Dinoroseobacter shibae DFL 12 = DSM 16493: one gene and its partner. Each later gene encodes a partner of the first gene's protein in a complex. Links are inferred from orthologs where the notes say so. Each region holds a gene or a part of one and is shown on either strand. Other genes may lie near its edges. The genes, in order: meaB and scpA.

Region 1 (8,180 bases):
CCACCCCCGCCCCCCGATCCAGATCCCGCTCAGACAGGAGCGCTGCCAACTCCGTCCCCTGCCGCCCCGCGACATGGAGCATGTGGGCCAACCGCGGGTGGGTCGGCATCCGCGCCAGCGCCCGGCCGTGGTCCGTCACCCGCCCCTCGGCATCCAGCGCGCCCAACATGGCGCACAAGGCCCGCGCCTCGGCCCAGGCCCCCTCCGGCGGTGGCGTCAGCAGGGCCAGATCCTCCGGCCCGGTCCCCCAGACCGCCAGATCGAGCGCCAGCCCACTCAGGTCCGCCACCGCGATCTCCGGCGGCGCATAGGCCGCAAACGCCCCCTCCGCGCCCCGCGTCCAGAGCTTGTAGCAGACCCCGGGCGCCACCCGTCCCGCCCGGCCCTGCCGCTGGGCCGCCTCGGCCCGGCTCACAGGCTCGGTGACCAGCCGCGACATGCCCGAGCCCGGATCGAACCGCGCCCGCCGCGCGCGGCCGCCATCCACGACGATCCGCACATCCTCGATGGTCAGGGAGGTCTCGGCAATCGCCGTGGCCAGCACCACCTTGCGCTGGCCCTCGGGCGCGGGCGCGATCGCGGCGCGCTGCTCGGACAGCTTCATCGCCCCGAACAGGGGCCGCACCACCACATCTCGTCCCACACGGTCCCGCAACAGCGCCGCAACCTGCCGGATCTCCCCCTCGCCGGGCAGAAATACCAGCGCACTGCCCTCGGCCTCCTCCAAGGCCTGAAGCACCAGGTCCGCGACCGCCGGGGCAAACCGCGCCCCGCGCGGCAAGGGGCGCTCTAGGTACCGCGCCTCCACGGGAAACGCGCGGCCCGCGCTGGTCACCACGGGCGCCCCCCCCATCAGGGCAGCCACCGGCTCCGCATCGAGCGTCGCCGACATCACCAGCAGGTTCAGATCCTCGCGCAGCGCGCCGCGCACCTCCAGGCACAAGGCCAACCCCAAATCCGCGTTGAGAGAGCGTTCGTGGAATTCGTCGAAAATCACCGTGCCGATCCCCGGCAACTCCGGATCCGCCATCAGCCAGCGGGTCAGAATGCCCTCGGTCACCACCTCGATCCGGGTCGCGGGCCCGACCTTGCTGGCCCCCCGCATCCGGTAGCCCACGGTGGCGCCCACGGGCTCGCCCAAACTCGCGGCCATCCGCTCCGCCGCCGCCCGCGCAGCCAGCCGCCGCGGCTCCAGCATCACGATCCGGCCCGCGGCCCCGGCCTCCAGCAGGGCCAATGGGACGCGCGTGGTCTTGCCCGCCCCGGGCGGGGCCTGCAGCACGGCCATGCCGGACCCGGCCATGGCCGCCAACAGCTCCGGCAGCGCCCCGTCGATGGGCAAGGACGCGCTCTTGCCGCCCCCAGAGGTCACACCAACCGCCTCATTGTTCCGAACGTACTCCCGCCAGGGGCGCAACATCCGCCCCGGCCCCCGACCTAGCGCGCCCGCCTCAGGCGCGCAACGCGCTCAGCGCCGTTGCAGCACCGCGCGTCCGAAGGTCGTATCGGTCGTCACCCGCACCACCCGCCAGACCCCTTCGCCCTTGGGCGCATAGGTCATCTGGAACGGAAACCGCGACCGCTCGGCCAGGGATTCCGGCGACCACCCCGCAATCCGGCGATAGACCCCCTGGCAGGTGATCCGCCCATCGCTCGCTTCCGCCGGGTCCGACAGGCGTACCTCGCTGCGCCGCTTGCCGTCGAAAACCTGCAAGGACAGGTCGCACACCCGCTCTCGCGGCTGGTCACGCAGAGCGGCATAGATCACCGTCATCGGGTCCACCGTCCCCGACTGGGTCGCCGGGTCCACCGCATGCCGGTCGGACTTGCGCGGCGGGTCATAGGTCTTGATCTGGGGCCGGCCACTGCGAAACAGCATCTCGGCCCGGCTCACCTCCTTGGAGGCGTCGCGCACCTCTGTGAACGAGGTCGGCCGATACTGCCCCGGGCGCGGCTCGGTGCCTCGGGCGGTCGCCTCGTAGGACGCCCGCACCACCGCGCCCAGCAACCCGGTGGTGTTCATCTTGCCGGTCACCGCATAGCGGTTGCCCTCGGTATTGGCGGCATATTGCACCACCGCCGCCCGGATCCCGCCTAGCGAGATGTCGAACACCCCGGTCTCCGTTGCCCGGGCCTGCGTCGCCTGCCCCAGGGCAAGACCAGCCACCAGCGCGGCGGCGAAAAAGCGGGTAATCATCATCTTCGGCACGGGCGACATCCTGTCTGCAAGGGGCAGCAGGCCGAGAGAGACAGCCTGCCATCTGGACATTTCATATAGGGACGAGGCAAGAAAACGACGACCCCGTCAATCGCCCCGGCGAAAGACCGCAGACCCAAGCGAAAGACCGCCCTTGACCGCCGCTCCGCCCCGCCGCAAGGCCCGCCTGCCCGATCTCGACACCCTCGCCGACCGCGTCGCCGCCGGGGAGCGCCGGGCGCTCGCCCGCGCCATCACCCTGATCGAAAGCACCCGGCCCGAGGATCGCGCCCTCTCCACCGCGCTGTTGCAGAAGCTCTCCGGGCTGAAACGACAGGCCCTGCGCATCGGGCTCTCGGGCACCCCCGGCGTCGGCAAATCGACCTTCATCGAGGCTTTCGGGATCGCCCTGATCGACGCCGGGCTGAAGGTGGCCGTGCTCGCCGTGGATCCCAGCTCGACCCGCACCGGCGGCTCGATCCTCGGCGACAAGACCCGGATGGAGCGGCTCAGCCGCGCGCCGGAGGCCTTCATCCGCCCGTCGCCCTCCCTGTCGCATCTGGGCGGTGTGTCCCGCCGCACCCGCGAGGCCGTGGCGCTGGTGGAGGCCGCGGGCTTCGACGTGGTGCTGATCGAAACCGTGGGCGTGGGCCAGTCCGAAACCATGGTGGCCGAGATGTCGGACCTCTTCGTGCTGCTGCTGGCGCCCGCAGGCGGGGACGAGTTGCAGGGGGTCAAGCGCGGCATCATGGAAACCGCCGACCTGATCCTGGTCAACAAGGCCGACGGCGATCTGAAATCCACCGCCACCCGCACCTGCGCCGACTATGCCGGGGCCCTGCGCCTGCTGCGCAAACGCCCCGAAGACCCCGAAGGCTTCCCCAAGGCGCTGATGGTCTCCGCCGTCACCGGGCTGGGCCTTGAACAGGCCTGGTCCGAGATGCAGGCGCTGGCGAAATGGCGCCAGGCCGAGGGACACTGGGACGCCCGCCGCGCCGCCCAGGCCCGCGGCTGGTTCGAGGCAGAGGTGCGCGCGGGCCTGCTTGCCCGGCTGACCGAGGACACCGCCACCCGCACCGCCATGGACCGGCTCGGGGCCGATGTGGCCGCAGGCAAACTGACCGCAAGCCAGGCCGCCGAGAACATCCTCGAGACCCTTGGCGCCGCCCCAGCCCTGGAAACCGACCCGGAGGGCGCACCCGCCGGGGATACCCCGGAAAAGACCACATGAATCGCTTGACGCCCGCGTGCATCCATCCTAGATGACACGCCTGAGTTTCCGGGTGCCCGACCTGCGCGCGCCCATCCGACCCGAACCGCGAGAACAAATCGCCAGAGAACGAGGAGCGAGCCGATGTCGCGCCGCTGCGAACTGACCGGAAAAGGCGTCCAGGTGGGCAATAATGTCAGCCACGCCAACAACAAGACCAAGCGGCGCTTCCTGCCGAACCTGAACGACGTGACTCTGATGTCCGAAACCCTGGGCCGGGGCTTCAAGCTGCGGATCTCTGCGGCGGCGCTGCGGACCGTGGATCACCGCGGCGGACTCGACAGCTTCCTTGCGAAGGCCAAGGATGCAGAGCTGTCCGAAAAGGCGCTGAAGATCAAGAAAGACATCGCAAAGGCCCAGGCCGCCGCCTGATCCCTTCGCGATCCTGCAAAGCGCCCCGCCGGCCCGTCCGCGCGGGGCTTTTTCGTGTCCGCGCGGGCGCCGGGGCGCGTCATCGCGCCTTGGCCCGGCGGCAAGGGCGGATCGACGCTCCACGGCTTCGCCTGGATCCAACCGTGGCGCGGGGCAAGGCGCTTGCAAGCGCCTTGGGCGCCCGAACCACACCGCTTACGCAGCCCCTGTTCAACCGCGACGGCGCGGGGCAAGGCGCGCCCTACCGCCGTTGTCCCGCGCCGACCGCCGCCTGCGACATCGCGCCCGTTTCGCTTGGTCCGGCCCTCGGCTTAGCTATCGACCATGCCGATGATCCGCACCTGCATCGCCGCCTGCCTCGCCCTTGTCCTGATCGTGACAAGCGAAGCGATGGCCGTGGCCCGTGGCCAGATGGCCACCGCACCCGGCACGGTGATGGTCATCTGCCACGGCAGCGACACGGATATTGTCCGGGTCGATAGCCGCGGCCAGCCGATCACACCCGGCCACACCTGCCCGGACTGCGCCCTGCTCGGCCTTGCAAGCCTTGGCGCGCAGGGGCTCGAACTGGCAAAACTCGACACGCAGACCCGCTGGAGGCCCACCCCGCTGGCCACCTCCCTCTGGAAAACCGCGCCGCAACAGGGCGGCGCCCCGCGCGCGCCTCCGCTCCCGATCTGAACACACCTCGAAAAACAGAACTGTTCAGACCAGGAGAACCCTCATGTCTTTCAAAGCTTTCGCTCTTGCCGCAGGCCTCGGCCTCGCGGCCCTGCCCGCCCTCGCCATGGACGGCCCCATCATGGTGATGGACCCCTATGCGCGGGTCTCCTCCCCGGTCGCCAAATCCGGCGCCGCCTTCATGCAGATCATGAATCGCTCCGACACGGACGACCGGCTCGTCTCCGCCACCTCCCCCGCCGCCGCGCGGGTCGAGTTGCACACCCATGTGGATGACGGCAACGGCGTGATGCTCATGCGCGAGGTCGAGGACGGCTTCACCATCCCCGCGGGCGAGACCTACGCGCTCCAGCGCGGCGGCGATCACGTGATGTTCATGGGCCTCACCGACAGCTGGTCCCACGGCGACACGGTCCCCGTCACGCTCGTCTTCGAGCAGGCCGGCGAGGTCATGGTGGAGATCCCCGTCGACCTCGAACGCAGCCCCGAGCATGGCGGCCACGGCCATCAGGGGCACGGCCATGGCGGCCACAACATGGGCAACAAGACCAACTGACCCCGCCCCAGGTCGCGCTCAGCCCAGCGCCTTGATCCCCTTGGCCACCGCCCGCGCGCCCTGCAACATCCAGGCATGCTCGGAGGCCACGAAGAACACGGAAAAGCCGTGCGCCCGCCAGGCCGCGGCTTTTTCCACATCCGGCGTGAAGGTCATGTAGGGTTTGCCCGACGCCGCGCAGGCCGCCCCCACCCGGTCAATCGCCGCCATCAACTCCGGCGAGGTCTGGTCCATCTTGCCATGGGACACCGACAGATCCGCGGGGCCGAGGAAAATCCCGTCGACCCCCGGCGTCGCCGCGATCCCCTCGCAGGCGTCCACCCCCTCGGGGTCTTCGATCTGCGCGATCACCAGCGGCTTCGGCCCGTCGCTCAACACATCCCCCATGCCCCGTGTGCCGTAGCCCGCCGACCGGGTGGAGCCTGCGAAGCCCCGCCCGCCATGGCCGTAACGGCACGCCTTGGCGATCCGCGCCGCCGCCGCGGCACTGTCCACATGGGGCACAACGACCCCGGCCGCGCCCGCGTCCAGCGCCTGCATCAACGCAGGCGGCGTCGCCTCGGCCACCCGAACCAGCAGCGGAAAGCCCAGCGCCAGGCCCAGCGCCAGGCAGGCGTCGATGCGGCCCCGGTCAAACGGCGCGTGCTCCGCATCGAGACAGGCGAAATCCAGCCCCGAGAGCGCCAGCACCTCCACCATCTCGATCGCCGGTGTCTTCACGAACGTCCCCGCCAGCATCTCGCCCGCCAGCATCCGTGTCCTGAAATCGTCCATCTCCGCCTCCCTGATGCGCCCGGGCACTGAATCAGACCCGACCGCCCCCCGCAAGCGGCACGGGTCGATCCCGGGGCGCGTCCAAGCCCGTTCGAACGGGCTTGCCCCCAACGGGCCCCGGTCACAGGCCGCTCCCGCGCGCGCCGCGCCCTCCGGGTCGGCGGCAGCCCGCCCCTGTCACCCCGATCCCCCGGCCCCGCTCCGCACCCCAAGCCCGTTCGAACGGGCTTGTCCCGCCCCACCCGCGCGCATCTTGGCTCCGCGTCCCCCCGGCCCTAGGTTGCCTGCCATGGCAGAGCCCCTCCTCACCTTCACCGACCGCGGCATCCACTGCCCGGCGGGCGGCTTTCACATCGACCCCTGGCGCCCCGTGGACCGGGCGCTGATCACCCACGGCCATGCCGACCACGCCCGTCCCGGCCACCGCGCCTATCTCGCGACCGAGGCCGCGGCCCCCGTGATGCGCCACCGCCTCGGCGACATCGCCCTCGACACCATCCGCTACGGCGAGACCCGGCGGATCGGCGCCGTCGAGGTCAGCTTCCATCCCGCGGGCCACGTCCCCGGCTCCGCCCAGATCCGGATCGCCCATCGCGGCGAGGTCTGGGTGGTCTCGGGCGACTACAAGATCGACGCGGACGGGTTTTCCGAACCGTTCGAGCCCGTGCGCTGCCACGCCTTCATCTCCGAATGCACCTTCGGGCTGCCGGTCTTCCGCTGGGACCCGCAGGACGATGTCATGGCCGCCATCCACCGCTGGTGGGCGACCTGCGCCGCCGCGGGCAAGACCGCCGTGCTCGGCGCCTACGCGTTGGGCAAGGCCCAGCGCATCCTCGCCCACCTGGACCCCGCCCAGGGCCCGATCCTGACCCATGGCGCGGTGGAGGGCACCAACCGCATCCTGCGCGCCCAGGGACTCTCGCTGCCCCCAACGACCCAGGTCACCGCCGAGATCACCGCGAAAACCCACCCGGGCGCGCTGGTACTCGCCACACCCTCCGCCCTCGGCACGCCCTGGATGAAACGCTTCGGGCCCGCCGAGACCGGCTTTGCCTCGGGCTGGATGCGGATGCGCGGGGTCCGGCGCCGACGCGGCGCAGACCGGGGGTTTGTGATGTCGGACCACGCGGACTGGACCGGGCTGAATACCGCCATCGCCGAAACCGGGGCGGAACGGATCTTCGTCACCCATGGTTATACCTCCGTCTTTGGCAAATGGCTGGAGGATCAGGGCTACGACGCCCAGATCGTCGAGACGGAATTCGAAGGCGAAAGCATCGACGCACCGGATCCCGAGCCCGAAGGAGCCGCCCCATGACCGCCGCCCCCACCGGCCCGGGCGACCGGATCTGGCCGCACTATGCGGCTTGGGTCCAGCGCCCGGTCCTCGCGCTCACCCCGTCGCAGAAACTGCTGCGCGGAATCTTCGACGGCACCACCTTCCTGCTGGCCAAACGCTGCGCCGGGGTTACGGCCATGCGCAGCCGGGTGGGCGGCGTGCCGGGCCTGCGCCTGACGCCCGAGAACGGCACCGGGGGCCGCCTGCTCTACCTCCATGGCGGCGGCTTCACCATCGGCAGCAGCACCAGCCATCGCCACATGGTCGCCCATATCGCCCGCGCTGCCGGCTGCACCACCTTCCTGTCCGACTACCGCCGCGCACCGGAATACCCGTTCCCCGCCGCCCTCGACGACACCCGCGCCGCCTATGCCGCGATGGCCGCCGATGGCCCCGTGATGATCGCCGGCGACAGCGCCGGGGGCGCCCTCGCGCTGTCGCTCCTGCACGCCCTCGGGCCCGGCACACCGCCCCCCGCCGCCCTCGTCCTGCTCTCCCCCGTCGCTGATCTCGACCTCGACCAGGGCAGCTTCCAGCGGTCCACGGACACCGAACTCCTGATCCCCGAGAGCTGGGCCCGCCGCGCTGTCGCCGCCTATCTCGATGGCCACGACCCCGCCGACCCGCTCGCCTCCCCGCTCGCCGCCCCCTTTCCCTGCGCCCCCCCGACCCTGATCCAATACGCCACCGGCGAGGCGCTGGAGCCCGACAGCCTGCACACGGCGGATGCCCTGCGCGCCGCGGGCGGACCCGTCACGGTCGAGGCCACCCCGGGTGTCGCCCATGTCTGGCACCTCCATGCGGGCCGCTCCCATGCCGCCGATACCGCCATCGCCCGGATCGGCGCCTTCCTGCGGGAGCACACCCCGTGAAGGACTTCGCCGCGCTCTTCACCTCCCTCGACCAGACCACGAAGATCACGCCCAAGGTCGCCGCCCTCGCCGCCTATTTCCGCACCGCCCCCGAGGAGGACCGCCTCTGGACCATCGCG
Region 2 (8,403 bases), 2.0 Mb from region 1 along the record:
AAGGCCGGCACAAGCCCGAAAGCAAGGCCCAGCGCCGCCAGGAGCGCCGGACCGATCCAGAGCCACGGGGTCGGGTCCGCGGGTGACTTGGGCGGCGCAACGCGCGCGCCGAAGAAGGGCGAGATCGCCACGAGGGCCGCCGCCGCCACCATGTTGGCATTGGCAAGGAGCGCCGCGGTCACCACGAAGAGCGGCTCGGTCTCGACCCCGAGGGCGGCCTCGTACATCAGCTCCTTGCCGATGAAGCCGACAAAGGGCGCCATGCCGGCCATGGACAGGGCCGCCAGAATGGCGATCCAGAAGGTGATCGGCATTTCCCGTCGCAGCCCGCCGAGTTGCCCGACCTCCCGCGTGCCGGTGCCCTTGTCGATGAGCCCCACGGTGAGAAACAGCGCGGCCTTGTAAAGTGCGTGCACCACCAGGAAGACCGAAACGGTCATCACCGCGTAACGCGTCCCGCCACCCAGCATCATGGTCAGCGCGCCAAGTGCCATGACCGTGGTATAGGCGAGCATCAGCTTCAGGTCGGTCTGCTTGAGCGCGAGCACCGAACTCCAGACCATGGTGATCGCACCGACGATGGTCAGGATCCAGAACCACACTTCCGTGCCGCCCAAGGCCGGGGTGAACCGCGCCAGCAGGTAGATCCCCGCCTTCACCATGGTTGCCGAGTGCAGATAAGCGCTCACGGGCGTCGGGGCCGCCATGGCCCCCGGCAACCAGAAGTGGAAGGGAAATTGCGCGGATTTCGTGAACGCCCCGATGAAGACCAGCACCAGGATCGGCACATACATGGCCGAAGCCTGGATCGCGCCCGCCGCCGCGTTCATCTCGGAGATCCGGAAGGTGCCAGCCTCAGCCCCCAGCAGGATCAGCCCCGCCAACAAGGCCAGACCACCCAGCCCCGTGACCAGCAGCGCCTGCAGAGCGTTGTCGCGCGCCTTGGTTTTCTCGTGGTCGAAACCCACGAGCAGGAAGGACGTGATCGTCGTGCCCTCCCAGAACACGAAGAAGGTGACCATGTCGTCGGCCAGCACCATGCCCAGCATGGACACCGCGAACAGGAACAGAAGCGTCAGAAGCATGGTCAGCTTCGGATGCCCTTTGAAATAGACCGCGGAATAGAGGAAGATGATCGCACCGATCCCCGTCACCATCAGCGCGAACAGCATCGACAGGCCATCCAGCAGGAAGGCGACCTCGATGTCGAGGCCGGGAATCCAGGGCCGCGACCAGGTCAGGATCTCTCCGGAGGCGACCTGGGGGATGAACTGCGCGAACCACGCCGCGGTCAGAGCCATCAGAGCTGCGGGAACAAGAGTCAGGAGCCGGGGCATGGGCACACGTTCTATAGTTGGGGTACAGGGCTGCACCGCGTCTGGTTAGTACCTAGCTGTGTAGGCAGCTGGGGCAATCTAAATAAAAGGGTCGCGCCACGGCCCCGGATGTGGCGCGACCCTCAGCCGTCCAGAGGACGGCACAGGCCTAGAGGAAAGGAACTCTCCTCTGGTCGTGGCCCGTATCTCGGCTCCAATCCTGCCCGACATGAGGAAACATGAAGGACGTGGACAAGATCGTTACCTCCCGTGGCGTTGCCGCCTTCGATGAATAGCAATATGCGACCCGTATTGAAAATAAAAAGCCGATGGCTTAAGAAATTTCGATAGTTTATTCCTATCAAAGGCATCCCATGGCCGGCCCCACCCTCAGACAGTTGCAATTCCTCGTCGCGATCGAGGAAACGGCGCATTTTCGGCGCGCCGCCGAACGGGTGGGCGTGACCCAACCGTCCCTGAGCGCACAGATCCAGAACCTGGAAGACACCTTGGGCGTTGCCCTGGTGGAGCGTGGGCGCGGCGGCGTGCGCCTGACCCAGGTCGGCCGGGAGGTCGTGTTGCGCGCCCGGCGCATCCTCGACGATGTCCAGAGCCTGGTCGATTTCGCGGGCACCGCGCGCGACGGGGTGGTCGGCACCATCCGGCTGGGGGCCAAGGCAACGCTGGGGCCCTACCTGCTGCCCCATGTGGTCGGCGCGCTCCACGCGGCGCACCCGGACCTGCGGATCTACATTCGCGAGGATGCGCCACGGCTGCTGGAACAGGACCTCGCGCGCGGCGAGCATGACGTGATCCTGACGCAGCTGCCGGTGACCGGGGCCGATTACACCACCGCGCGGCTGTTCCGCGAACCGTTGCTGCTGGCCCTGCCCGCCGATCACCCCCTGCTCGACAAGGAGGTGCTGCGGCCGCGGGATCTGGCGGGCGAGCAGGTGCTGAGCCTCAGCCCCGCCTACCACCTGCACGACCAGATCACCGCGATCTGCCAGCAGACCGGCGCCCAGCTTGCGCGCGACTACGAGGGCACATCGCTGGATGCCCTGCGCCAGATGGTGGGAATGGGAATGGGGATCACGTTTCTACCCGCGCTCTATGTCCGGTCGGAGATCGAGGGCCGCGGGGCGGAGGTGGTGGTCCGCCGTCTCAGCGGCGCCCCCATCGCGCGGTCTGTTGGCCTTGTCTGGCGCACCCGGGCGGGACGCACCGGAGCGAATTTACAAATCGCGCAGGTGATCCGCGACGTGGTGCGGGCGCGCTGGCCGGAGCTGGTGGTCGAAAGCTGAACGCAGGTCTCACCCGGCGGACCGTGCCAGACGGCGCAAGGGGCGCGCCCGCCCTTTCCCGGGCTTGAGCCCGGACATGGCTGCGGCGCGCGGTCGGTTGCGGCTACGGACGCGGCCGGGCCGCGCCGCGCAGACCCGGCGGGCGCCCACCCCCCCCCCCCGACACAGATCGGCCCGATCAGGCCGCTTCGGCCCGGGATTCCCGGATCAGGCGCAGGATGTCCTGGGCCGCCTCGGGGATGTTCGTACCCGGCCCGAAGATCGCCTTCACCCCGCGGTCATAGAGGTACTGGTAGTCCTGCTGCGGGATCACCCCGCCGCAAATCACCAGGATATCCCCCGCGCCCTGGGCCTTCAGCGCATCGACCAGCTTGGGGGCAAGGGTCTTGTGACCGGCGGCCTGGCTGGAGATGCCGATGACGTGCACATCGTTGTCGATAGCGTCCTGCGCGGCCTCTTCCGGGGTCTGGAAGAGCGGCCCCACATCCACGTCGAACCCGATATCGGCAAAGGCGGTGGCGATCACCTTGGCGCCCCGGTCATGGCCGTCCTGGCCCATCTTGACCACGAGCATCCGGGGCCTGCGCCCTTCCTCGGCGGCGAAATCCTCCACCGATTTCTGGATGGCGGCGAACCCGTCATCGCCCTCGTAGGCCGCGCCATAGACACCCGCGAGCGTCTTCACCTCTGCCCGGTGGCGTCCGAACACCTTTTCCATGGCCATGCTGATTTCTCCCACACTGGCCCGCGCGCGAGCCGCTTCCACCGCCGCGGCCAGAAGGTTGCCCCCCTCAGCCGCGCACCGCTCCACCTCGGCCAGGGCCGAGTCGCAGGCCGCCTCGTCCCGCTCCGCGCGGATCTTCGCGAGCCGGGCCACCTGCCCGTCGCGCACCTTGGCATTGTCGATCTCCAGGATGTCGATCGGGTCTTCCTTGTCCTTGCGGTACTTGTTGACCCCCACGATCACTTCCGTGCCCTTGTCGATCATCGCCTGGCGTCGGGCCGCGGACTCCTCGATCCGCAGCTTGGGCATGCCAGAGGCCACGGCCTTGGTCATGCCGCCCAGTTCCTCGACCTCCTCGATCAAGGCCCAGGCCTTTTCGGCCAGCTCGTTGGTCAGGCTTTCGACGTAGTAAGAGCCCGCCAGCGGATCGACCACGTTGGTCACGCCGGTCTCCTCCTGCAGGATCAGCTGGGTGTTCCGGGCGATGCGCGCCGAGAATTCCGTCGGCAGGGCAATCGCCTCGTCCAGCGCGTTGGTATGCAGCGATTGCGTCCCGCCCAGAACCGCGCTCATCGCCTCGTAAGCGGTGCGGATCACGTTGTTGTAGGGGTCTTGCTCCTGCAAGGAGACACCGCTCGTCTGGCAATGGGTGCGCAGCATCATGGAGCGCGGGTTCTTCGGCTCGAACTCGGACATGATCTTGTGCCACAGCATCCGCGCCGCGCGCAGCTTGGCGGCTTCCATGAAGAAGTTCATGCCGATGGCGAAGAAGAAGCTGAGCCTGCCTGCGAACTTGTCCACGTCCATGCCGCGCGCGATGGCGGCGCGGACATATTCGCGCCCGTCCGCCAGGGTGAAGGCCAGCTCCTGCACCAGGTTCGCGCCCGCCTCCTGCATGTGGTAGCCGGAGATCGAGATCGAGTTGAATTTCGGCATCTCGGCGGAGGTGTATTCGATGATGTCCGCGATGATCCGCATCGAGGGCTCAGGCGGATAGACATAGGTGTTGCGGACCATGAATTCCTTGAGGATGTCGTTCTGGATCGTGCCCGACAGGACAGACCGGTCATGGCCCTGCTCTTCGCCGGTGACGATGAAATTCGCGAGGATCGGGATCACGGCGCCGTTCATGGTCATCGAGACCGACACCTGATCGAGCGGGATGCCGTCGAACAGGATCTTCATGTCCTCGACACTGTCGATGGCCACGCCGGCCTTGCCCACATCGCCCTCCACCCGGGGATGGTCGCTGTCATAGCCGCGGTGGGTGGCCAGATCGAACGCCACCGACACGCCCTGCTGCCCGGCGGCAAGGGCCTTGCGGTAGAACGCGTTGCTCTCCTCGGCGGTGGAGAAGCCCGCATATTGCCGGATCGTCCAGGGGCGGCCCGCATACATCGTGGCCTTCACCCCGCGCGTGAAGGGCGCCTGACCGGGGACCGATCCCAGATGGTCGAGCCCCTCCAGGTCCTCGGCGGTATAGAGGGGTTTGACGTCGATCCCCTCCAGCGTCTTCCAGGTCAACGTCTCCAACGGCTTGCCGCGCAACTCCTTGGCGGCGAGGTCAGCCCACGCGTCTTTGCCTTTCGTCATGGTCCACTCCTCTTTCTGGTCCTGTCAGGCCCGCGATGCACTCGGGGCTCTCTATGTAGGTGACCGCGCCGGCGGCACCTGAGCGCAGCCATGCGATCTCGTCGTCATAGGCCGCCCGCATCCGCGCGATCTGCGCCGCGGAGAAGGGGCGCCAGGGCCCTGCCTCCGGCAGGCGCGCTAGGTGATGCGGGCACGGGCCCTCGGCCACCACCTTGCGCAGGAGCGCCACATCCGGCGACGCGTTGTGGATGCAGGGCACAGGCTCGAGCGGGGCGGGCAACACCCGCCGCGTCAGCCCCGGGACCAGCAGATGTGGCACATCCACCAGCGCCTCGAAGGGCCAGACCACCAGTTCGGCCCTGGGGAACACCACCTGCAACTCCCGGATCACGTCGCGCCAGCGGCGAGGCTGGTCCACCAGCGCGCCCAGACGGTCGCGGTCGGGCACCCGTCCGCCATGCTTGACCGTGAAGCCGAGCATCGAGGTCCAGTGCCGTTCGTAATTGCGGATGGCGAGGCCGATCCGCGTGCATTGCGCGCCGAAGGCCGGGCGGAAGCGCGCCATACGCCGTGCCGCATCCGGGTAAAGCTGCCCGCTGGCCACGCACGCCGGGATCGCGCCCAGCATGTTCTCTTCGCTCACGATCAGGGTCCGCATTCCGGTCCCGCGCAGCCGGTCGATTTCGCCGCGCACCCGCGCGCTGGATACCCGGGCCTGCGCGGCCACCTGCGGCGTGACCCGGTCGGCAGCCTTGACCAGCCCATCGAAGAGCGCCGCACGGGTGACATTCGGCTCCCATACCGCGACCGAACTCGCCCGCAACCGCGAGGCATTGCGCCGCAGCGTCTGTTGCAAACTTGTCGTGCCCGTCCGATGGGCGCCCACATGCAAAATAACGTCCAAGATACGCCTCATTATCCCTCGGTCCGGCGCAAAACGCGCAGGATATGTCATCGCGAGAGACATTAGGCAGCGACCCTTCCGGACGAATTAACGTTACCGGGCGGCAAAAAGCGCATCGAGGGCTTAGAAATCCCGTTTGCACGGCATATATTCGGAGCAACCGGAGGCACCATGAAACGACTGATACCCTTTGTAATTGCTGGACTTCTCACGACGGCGTCAGGCGCGGCAGCGGCGGACGACATCCCGGTGATCTGGCCGCCGCTCGAGGCAAGTGAAGTCAATTTGAACGATTTTCTATGGGTTGCGCGCCCGGTCGTGGTGTTTGCGGACACACCCGCCGATCCCCGCTTCGTCGAGCAGATGACCCTGCTCGAGGCCCGGATCGAGGATCTCGCCGTGCGCGATGTCGTCGTGATCGTGGATACCGACCCCGACGCGAAGTCCGAATTGCGCACCAAGCTGCGCCCGCGCGGCTTCATGATGGTGATCGTGGGCAAGGATGGCGGCGTGAAGCTGCGCAAACCGTCCCCCTGGACCGTGCGCGAGATCACCCGCCAGATCGACAAGATGCCCCTCCGGCAGGAAGAGATCCGCCTGCGCAAGGCCACCGCGGGATAACCCGCGCAGCCGCCAGGCGCGCCTGCATCAGGCGTCCTGGCGCTGGTATGGCAGGCGGTGCGGATCACTCGAACTCCATGATCACGTCGTCCACCGCGAGGCTGTCGCCGGCACCGGCGTTGATCTTGGTGACCGTGGCGGTCTTTTCGGCGCGCAGGATGTTCTCCATCTTCATCGCCTCCACGGTACAGAGCGCCTGGCCCTCCTGCACCTCGTCGCCGACCTCCACGTCGATCTTCACCACCAGCCCCGGCATCGGGCAGAGCAGCATCTTCGACGTATCCGGCGGCAGCTTCTCGGGCATCAGGTCATTCAGTTCGGCCTGGCGCGGGGTGCGGACATGGACCTTCACATCCGCTCCGCGGAACCGCATCCGGAAACCGCTGGTGATCTTGTCCACCTTGAGCACCATTGGCGCACCGTCGATCTCGACCGTGGCGAGGCTGTCGCCCGGGGTCCAGCGGCTGGTCACCCGGTGGGCGGTCCCGTCGGCGAAGCGCACGGTGGAGCCGCCCGGATCCGCGTCGATGGTCACATCGAACCGGGCATCCTGGGCGGTCACGACCCAGTCGGTGCCGACCATCCGCTCGTGGTTGTCGAGCGTACCGGAAATGCGGGTGCGCCGGATCTCTGCCACCCGGAACATCGCCGCCGCCGCCGCCGCAAGCCGTGTCAGGTCGGCCGCGCCGAGGGTCACGCCCTCGAAGCCGTCGGGGTACTGCTCTTTGATGAAGGCGGTGGTCATCTCGCCCTTGATGAAGACCGGGTGGTCCATCACCGCCGCCACGAAGGGCAGGTTGTGGCCGATCCCCTCGACCTCGAACCCGTCGAGCGCGTTGCGCATCGCCTCGATCGCCGCCGGGCGGTCCGGCCCCCAGGTACAGAGCTTGGCGATCATCGGGTCGTAGTACATGCTGATCTCGCCGCCCTCGTAGACGCCGGTATCGTTGCGCACCGCCGTCGGGCCGCTGGGGGCATCGCCATGCCATTTGCCATTGGCCTCCAGAGGTCCTGCCGCGACCTCGACCGGCGGGCGGTAGCGCGTGAGCCGCCCGATGGAGGGCAGAAAGTTGCGATAGGGGTCCTCGGCGTAAAGCCGGTTCTCGATGGCCCAGCCGGTCAGGGTCACATCGTCCTGGGTCATGGGCAGCTTTTCCCCGGCCGCCACGCGGATCATCTGCTCCACCAGGTCGACGCCGGTAATCAGTTCGGTCACCGGGTGTTCCACCTGGAGCCGCGTGTTCATCTCGAGGAAATAGAAATTCCGGTCGCCATCGACGATGAATTCCACGGTCCCGGCGCTGGCATAGCCCACGGCCTGGGCCAGGGCGCAGGACTGCTCCCCCATCGCCTTGCGGGTTGCCTCGTCGAGGAACGGGCTGGGCGCTTCCTCGACCACCTTCTGGTTGCGGCGCTGGATCGAACACTCCCGCTCGCCCAGGTAGATGCAGTTGCCATGGGTATCGGCCAGCACCTGGATCTCGATATGGCGCGGTTGGGTGACGAATTTCTCGATGAAGATCCGGTCGTCGCCGAAAGAATTCGCCGCCTCGTTCTTGGAGCTCTGGAAGCCCTCGCGCGCCTCGGCGTCGTTCCAGGCGATCCGCATCCCCTTGCCGCCGCCCCCGGCGGAGGCCTTGATCATCACCGGGTAGCCGATCTCGCCCGAGATCTTCACCGCCTCGTCCGCATCCGCGATCAACCCCATATAGCCCGGGACGGTGGAGACGTTCGCCTCCTGCGCGATCTTCTTGGAGGTGATCTTGTCGCCCATCGCCTCGATGGCATTCGCGGGCGGCCCGATGAAGGCCACGCCCTCTTTCTCCAGCGCCTCGGCGAAGAGCTTGTTCTCGGACAGGAAGCCGTAGCCCGGATGCACCGCCTCGGCGCCGGTCTGCCGGATGGCGTCCATCACCTTGTCGATCACGATATAGGACTGGT

What was found.
Region 2: the proteins of meaB (region 1) and scpA are in contact, whole or in part, in a crystal structure (PDB 8DPB), measured with the Methylorubrum extorquens proteins. The link is inferred for Dinoroseobacter shibae DFL 12 = DSM 16493 from one-to-one orthologs. Residues at the interface, in SOR26638.1 of Methylorubrum extorquens: Arg20, Ala21, Ala24, Arg25, Thr28, Ser32, Arg33, Arg34, His37, Thr98, Gly99, Gly100, Ser101, Ile102, Leu103, Lys106, Thr107, Ala110, Ala113, Ile114, Asp115, Arg116, Ala118, Phe119, Ile120, Arg121, Pro122, Pro124; in SOR27001.1 of Methylorubrum extorquens: Glu577, Glu578, Asn579, Asp580, Gly581, Arg582, Arg583, Arg585, His596, Ala604, Ser605, Ala608, Asp609, Gly611, Phe612, Asp613, Val614, Asp615, Ile616, Gly617, Pro618, Leu619, Glu625, Arg628, Gln629, Val631, Glu632, Asn633, Asp634, Glu661.

What each region holds. Positions count from the first base shown.
Region 1 is NC_009952.1:2,746,388-2,754,567, forward strand. Bases 1,614-4,389 are described here. They hold meaB (methylmalonyl Co-A mutase-associated GTPase MeaB), read left to right. Parts: upstream 1,614-2,351; coding sequence 2,352-3,428; downstream 3,429-4,389. Other genes in these bases: DSHI_RS13120 (DUF3108 domain-containing protein), read right to left, coding at 1,614-2,200; rpmB (50S ribosomal protein L28), read left to right, coding at 3,552-3,839; DSHI_RS13135 (hypothetical protein), read left to right, coding at 4,164-4,389. Also shown: ATP-dependent helicase HrpB, read right to left, coding at 1-1,420; more of DSHI_RS13120, read right to left, coding at 1,469-1,613; more of DSHI_RS13135, read left to right, coding at 4,390-4,520; DSHI_RS13140 (copper chaperone PCu(A)C), read left to right, coding at 4,564-5,076; DSHI_RS13145 (HpcH/HpaI aldolase family protein), read right to left, coding at 5,095-5,850; DSHI_RS13150 (ligase-associated DNA damage response exonuclease), read left to right, coding at 6,140-7,168; DSHI_RS13155 (alpha/beta hydrolase fold domain-containing protein), read left to right, coding at 7,165-8,061; DSHI_RS13160 (ATP-dependent DNA ligase), read left to right, coding at 8,058-8,180. UniProt on the Escherichia coli protein: Binds and hydrolyzes GTP. Likely functions as a G-protein chaperone that assists AdoCbl cofactor delivery to the methylmalonyl-CoA mutase (MCM) ScpA and reactivation of the enzyme during catalysis.
Region 2 is NC_009952.1:729,938-738,340, reverse strand. Bases 2,369-5,367 are described here. They hold scpA (methylmalonyl-CoA mutase), read right to left. Parts: upstream 4,938-5,367; coding sequence 2,799-4,937; downstream 2,369-2,798. Other genes in these bases: DSHI_RS03710 (hypothetical protein), read right to left, coding at 4,909-5,367; DSHI_RS03720 (hydrogen peroxide-inducible genes activator), read left to right, coding at 2,369-2,620. In the rest of the region: mbhE (hydrogen gas-evolving membrane-bound hydrogenase subunit E), read right to left, coding at 1-1,301; more of DSHI_RS03720, read left to right, coding at 1,691-2,368; more of DSHI_RS03710, read right to left, coding at 5,368-5,841; DSHI_RS03705 (DUF4174 domain-containing protein), read left to right, coding at 6,013-6,462; DSHI_RS03700 (acetyl-CoA carboxylase biotin carboxylase subunit), read right to left, coding at 6,527-8,403. UniProt on the Escherichia coli protein: Catalyzes the interconversion of succinyl-CoA and methylmalonyl-CoA. Could be part of a pathway that converts succinate to propionate.